2 linked regions of the Shimia isoporae genome follow. The protein of the gene in region 1 interacts with the protein of each later gene in a pairwise test. Links are inferred from orthologs where the notes say so. Each region holds a gene or a part of one and is shown on either strand. Other genes may lie near its edges. The genes, in order: BXY66_RS13265 and gltA.

Region 1 (3,195 bases):
CCGCGATGCGGTTGTTCCGTTCACCGCGGACAAAGCCGCCGACATGACCGGCATTCCTGCCGAAACCATTCAGGCTTTGGCCCATGATTTTGCGACGTCGAATACGGCGGCGGTCTATTCACGCATGGGCGCCAGCACACAGGCGTTTGGGTCGCTTTGCCAGTGGGCCACCAATGTGCTCAACATCCTTACGGGCAATTTCGATGCCGAAGGTGGAGCGATGTTCACCACCCCGGCGTTGGACTACGTCGGTATGACGTCTCGCAAAGGCAAGAACCGCACCTATCCCGAAAAACGGTCCCGCGTGTCCGGTCAACCGCTGTACAACGGAGAATTTCCGATCTCCGTTATGGCGGAGGAAATGGAAACTCCGGGCGAAGGTCAGATCCGCGCCATGGTCACGGTCGCAGGCAACCCCGTTCTGACAGCGCCAAACGGCCAGCGGATCGACCGTGCGATGGAAAAGCTCGACTTCATGATGTCCATCGACATTCACATCAACGACACCACGAGACATGCTGACCTCATCCTGCCTGCCACTGTGGCGCTCGAGGAAGTTGTGTACGATATGGTCTTCCACAGCTTTGCTGTGCACAACACAGCAGCCTATGCGCGGCCGATCTTTGATACACCCAACGGCAACCCTCAGGAGTGGGAAGTCATTGCAACGCTCGCGGCAAAACTCACGGGCGCCAACAAGATCGGGCCATCTCCCGAGCAGGTGCTGACGATGCTTCTTCCTCAAGGCCACCATGCCGACACGGTGACCGTAGATGGCATGTTGACTGCGGGAGGCTCTGTCGATCTTGGACCGCTGGTACCTAACCTCGTGGATCGTCTGGAGACACCGGATGGCAAGCTGCATCTCGCACCGCAGGTCTTTCTTGATGATCTCCCGCGCCTGCAGGACTTTGAGGCACCAACCTCTGATGATTTCCCGATGATGATGATCGGCCGCCGTCAGGTGCGCAGCCACAACAGCTGGACACAAAACAGCCCGCGTCTTGTGAAAGGTCGCAACCGCTGTACCGTGCAAATCCATCCAACGGACGCGGCCCGCCTCGGTCTATCAGATGAGTCCGACGTTGTGGTTCAAAGCCGTGTGGGCGAAGTGACAATGCCTGCAGAAGTGACTGAGGACATGGCCCCGGGCGTGGTTTCGATCCCGCAGGGTTGGGGCCAGCGGCATGGAAACATCAATGCAGCGACCAAAACACAGACGGTTTCGATCAACGATCTGACCGACGATACGCGCATTGATCCCGTCAGCGGGAACGCAGCCTTTAACGGGGTGCCGGTGGCTGTAAGGCTCGCAGGCTGATCAAGACTTGCCCGGCGGCACAAGGCGCAGCGCGCCGGGCATGATGTCCACCTCGAACCGCGAACCTACCATGGGCTCGCCGTCCAGATTGATGTGATAGGGGGTATCGGTTTCTATAACCGCCTTCTCAAACTGCGCGCGGAACATAAAGGCTTCGGCCGGATCGTCCCGTTCAAAGATTGCCCGCAAATCCGGACGTCCTTCGACCAGGCCAGGTGCTGCCAGCATCGCAAAATCCAGTTTGCCGTCCGACACGTCTGCCAATGGGGTCACATCAAACCCACCGCCCGCGAACCGGCTGTTGCCGATCGCCATGATCGTCAGGTCAACCTCGCGGGTTTCTCCCTTATCTAGAGTGACTCGGGCTTTGGTCGGGGCCAGCTCGTTCAGTCGCGCGATGCCAGCAAGCGTATAGGCCATTCCGCCCAACCGCCTTTTGATCTCGACGTCTGTAGTGGCCGTGATCATCGCGCCATATCCGCCGCTGGCAACGTTCACAAAGACCTCTCCATTGACCCGCCCGAGGTCGATTGCTTTGCTTTCGCCGGTTGCCGCTCGTCTTAACGAAGCTTCCGGATCGGCACCGTCATCACCAAAGGCCCGCGCAAAGTCATTTGCTGTGCCCAGAGGCACGAGGCCCATATCGACCGTTTCTCCCAATTCGAGCCGCAGGATGGCGTTGGCCACGGCGTTCACTGTGCCGTCGCCGCCAGCTCCGATGACCCGGGTTGTCCCTTTCCTCACCGCTTGTCGGATCAGCTTTCGGGTTTGCTTGCCAGACCAAGGTACCCACACATCAATGTCGAGCTCGTTTTGAAGCTTTTTAACGATAGTACGGATGTCCGAGCGGACAGCCGATTTCCGGTTCAGCAGAAGAAGAGACTTGGCGCACATGAAAAAATCCGGTGTTTTGCTTCTGAAAATCTCCCACAGAATGCATGTGCAGGCCTTACCGACGCAATACCGACGTTTTGCAGACGTGTTGCAGAGGCGCATTTACGCCCCATTTCCGCGCTGGTATGCGTGTCGCAAATCCACTGGAGGCTTCCATGTCCAACGCTTTGATTGTCATTGATGTACAAAACGATTTCTGCCCTGGCGGCGCGCTTGCCGTCCCCGAAGGCGACCTGATTGTTCCCGGCATCAATGCATTGATGTCAGACTTCGACGTTGTGGTTCTCACTCAAGATTGGCACCCCGAGGACCACTCCTCATTTGCATCCAGTCACGACGGCAAAGCTCCCTACGACATGGTTGATATGCCCTACGGTCCACAAGTTCTATGGCCTGATCACTGTGTGCAAGGCAGCGACGGTGGCGCCTTCCACAAGGGCCTGAACGTCACACGCCCGGATCTTGTGATCCGCAAGGGTATGAACCCTGCCATCGACAGCTATTCCGCGTTCTTTGAAAACGACCAGACCACTCCGACAGGGCTTGAAGGCTACCTGCGCACCAGGGGCGTGACAGCAATGACAATGGTGGGCTTGGCGACAGATTTTTGTGTGAATTTCTCGGCAGTTGACGCTTCAAAACTGGGCTTCGATGTCACCGTAAACCAGAGCCTTTGCCGGGCAATAGATCTGGATGGTTCGCTCGCTGCTGCACGCAGCGGCATGCAAGTCGCAGGCGTAACCCTGATCTAGTTTGCACTAGCGCTTTATTAAGCAATTCTTGGCATTGAGCGGGAAACTCTATTCGGAGATTCCCTGAAGATGGCAGACGCCATTCAAGAACTTGAACAGGCGCTAGAAGACTTTGACGCCCGCAACTCTCCTTTGGGAAAGCTGAAGCGCTATCGCGACGAACGCCTGTCACGGTTTTACGGCCGCCTCGCGCTCGTGATGACGGGCGTGGTTGCGGTCGGTATTCTG
Region 2 (3,170 bases), on another replicon or contig:
AAGGCCAACCCTGTGGGCTCGGATCGCAACGAGAAATATGCTCCGATACCGCTGCCAAAACACACGGGTACCCAATTGAACAGATGACCCTGCTGTTCCAACAGAGCGATCCTGAAATCTCGGACCAAACGCACAAAAACCCCCAAAAAATTGGGCTAATAAGGCGAAGCTAAGGTTTCATGGTTATCAAAGGGTAAATTTCTTATTTGGCGGTGCAGATCCTATTTGGCGAAAGCAAGGGGCGTCGTGCTACCTCTCGTCCTAGGTCTTTTCCTGCAGCCAACGAGCGCCTTTTCGCGAAGCCGAATGATGTCTGCCGTGCCACCCGCAATAATTTTTCTGCACTGCTGCAAAAAACCATTCAACTTGTTCAAATTTTGCGGCAGGCGTCGTCGCGTCAACTTGGCACCGTATTTCTACGGAGGGAACAAGCACACGTGAAATTCGCATTTAACGTCACAACATAAACACTTGTTTTTAATTAATAATTTCTAAATCAATGCAGACGACGAGACTTGCACAGAGAATGTTGTCTATGTCATTTGGTATTCATTTGTATACTGAAAGAATTGACGCCGCAGTTGCAAAGTGATAGCTCTCCGCGCGAGGAGCTTCACACGGAAGATCGGGTCTGTTTTTGCCCCGCTCGGCCAGCCTAATTTTAGAATCGCAACCCGTGCGGTTGGGGATCTTGGGTGCTGGCGGGATGTAATGCTCACACGGGATGATTTCGGCGGGCCAGTGCGCGCAAATGTGCGGCACGACACGCATGCCAGACAACAAAACGCCAGGGCTGAGGGGCCACGCATTTGCTCCCCGGCACAGGCAGGGACAGCGCCTTGACCACTCCGGTGGACGGCAAGAAAAGAAGGAAAACAGCAATGTCTGAGACTCAGAAAAAGGCCACACTCTCTATTGAGGGCGCGACTTACGATCTGCCGATCTATTCCCCGACAGCGGGTCCGGACGTGTTGGATATTCGCAAACTGTACGGCCAGGCCGGCGTTTTCACTTATGACCCGGGCTTCACCTCAACCGCATCTTGTGAGTCCACGATCACATATATCGACGGCGAGGCAGGTATCCTGACCCACCGCGGATACACAATCGGCGATTTGGCCAGCAAATCTCACTACCTCGAGGTCTGCTATCTGCTGCTCTATGGTGCCCTGCCGACTGCTGCGGAACTGGAAGAATTCGAGCACACAATCACGCATCACACCATGCTGCACGAGCAAATGGTGAACTTCTTCCGTGGTTTCCGCCGTGACGCGCACCCAATGGCAATCATGACCGGAGTTGTCGGCGCGATGTCCGCGTTTTATCACGACTCCACTGACATCAACGATCCGCGCCAGCGCGAAATCGCGTCTCACCGCCTGATCGCAAAAATGCCGACCATCGCGGCGATGGCATACAAATACACCATTGGACAGCCTTTCGTGTATCCGCGCAACGATCTGGACTATGCGTCCAACTTCTTGCGCATGTGCTTTGCGGTTCCGGCGGAAGAATACGAAGTGAACCCGATCCTGTCTCGCGCAATGGATCGAATCTTCACTCTTCATGCCGATCACGAACAGAACGCGTCTACATCGACTGTACGTCTGGCTTCGTCCTCCGGTGCCAACCCGTTCGCGTGTATCGCAGCAGGCATCGCATGTCTTTGGGGCCCTGCTCACGGCGGCGCCAACCAGGCATGTCTGGAAATGCTCAAGGAAATCGGATCCGTTGATCGCATTCCAGAGTTCATCGAACGCGCCAAAGACAAGAACGATCCATTCCGCCTAATGGGCTTCGGTCACCGTGTTTACAAAAACATGGACCCGCGCGCGACAGTGATGAAACAATCCGCGGACGAAGTCCTCGAACTGATGGGTGTGGAGGACAACCCGCTCCTGCAGGTCGCCAAGGAGCTTGAGCACATCGCGCTCAACGATCCGTACTTCAAGGACAAGAAGCTGTTCCCGAACGTTGACTTCTACTCCGGCATCATCCTCGAGGCTATGGGCTTCCCAACATCGATGTTCACACCGATCTTTGCCCTGTCCCGTACGGTCGGCTGGATTTCCCAGTGGAAAGAGCAACTGTCCGATCCGGCGCACAAGATCGGTCGTCCGCGTCAGCTGTACCTCGGCGAAGACACTCGCACGTACGTGGACATCGAAGACCGCTAAGCTTCTTTTGTTCACTGAATTTGGAACGCGCCGATAGCAATCGGCGCGTTTTTTTGGTCCCGATGCAGGAGGCAAGCCAAAGGAGAAAGCGGCTCTTCTCAAGCCGAACCTCTGTACTGGTAAAGGCTCAGAGCCGACCTTGACCATCACGCGAGAAGGTGGGGAAACACCCGTTTGACCGTTGCAAAATCGGCTCAGAGTACTCGCGCGCAAACCGTCGGCACCTTACGATCGTTGCACCCTGATTTCGGCATCTGTAGTGTCCAGATAGGGTCCGCAGTTCACCCAGGCGCCGCCGGTCTTATGACTTAGCTAAACCTGCGATAGATACTTTCGACAGCACCTTTGTTTCGTGCCGTCGACAAGGGCGGCCATCGACCCTCGTCCATCGAGGTTGGCACTTCTGTCAAAGGATGCACACATGTCTCATGACGTGACCCCTCTCTATGTGGCCGACGTATCGGCCTTCACCAAAGCTTTGCGAAAATCCCTGAGTGAGGCTGACAGCTTTCCCGGACATGCCGCTATGCTTGCCATGGTGGCCAAGGCGGCCGGCTTCCGAAACCATCAACATCTCAAGGCCGAACAGCCCAAAGCGCAGGAACTGGATGAGTTGGCTCTCAAACGCGCATTGCGGGTGTTCGATGATCACGGGCGCATGATCCGTTGGCCCAAATGGACCAAGGTACAGGGGTTATGTCTCTGGCCTTTTTGGGCGTTGATGCCGGCCCATCAGGATCTGACCGAAAAACAGGTCAACGAGATTCTGAAGCCTGGCCTGACCTTCGGGGATCATGTTTTGTTGCGGAGATCCCTGATCGACCACAAACTCGCCACGCGCACCACCGACGGGCGCGTCTACAGGCGCATAGAGCAAAGGCCAACGCCTGAAGCGCTGGCCCTCATGGATCGTCTGAAAAAACGCTAAAAAAGGATCAGCGCCCCTCGTAAGTCGCGGGGCGCTTGTCCAAGAACGCGACAACGCCTTCCTGA

The links.
Region 2: the proteins of BXY66_RS13265 (region 1) and gltA interact in binary tests that used the Escherichia coli proteins (3 or more experiments, as listed by UniProt). The link is inferred for Shimia isoporae from one-to-one orthologs.

Annotation. Positions count from the first base shown.
Region 1 is NZ_SMGR01000002.1:361,420-364,614, reverse strand. The notes cover bases 269-3,137. They hold BXY66_RS13265 (YegS/Rv2252/BmrU family lipid kinase), read right to left. Parts: upstream 2,216-3,137; coding sequence 1,322-2,215; downstream 269-1,321. Other genes in these bases: BXY66_RS13255 (hybrid sensor histidine kinase/response regulator), read left to right, coding at 3,037-3,137; pncA (bifunctional nicotinamidase/pyrazinamidase), read left to right, coding at 2,371-2,967; BXY66_RS13270 (molybdopterin oxidoreductase family protein), read left to right, coding at 269-1,321. Outside these bases: more of BXY66_RS13270, read left to right, coding at 1-268; more of BXY66_RS13255, read left to right, coding at 3,138-3,195. UniProt on the Escherichia coli protein: In vitro phosphorylates phosphatidylglycerol but not diacylglycerol; the in vivo substrate is unknown.
Region 2 is NZ_SMGR01000001.1:1,707,760-1,710,929, forward strand. What follows is about bases 186-3,029. They hold gltA (citrate synthase), read left to right. Parts: upstream 186-881; coding sequence 882-2,177; downstream 2,178-3,029. Other genes in these bases: BXY66_RS08380 (DUF2087 domain-containing protein), read left to right, coding at 2,599-3,029. In the rest of the region: BXY66_RS08370 (ComEC/Rec2 family competence protein), read right to left, coding at 1-134; more of BXY66_RS08380, read left to right, coding at 3,030-3,105; BXY66_RS08385 (enoyl-CoA hydratase-related protein), read right to left, coding at 3,113-3,170.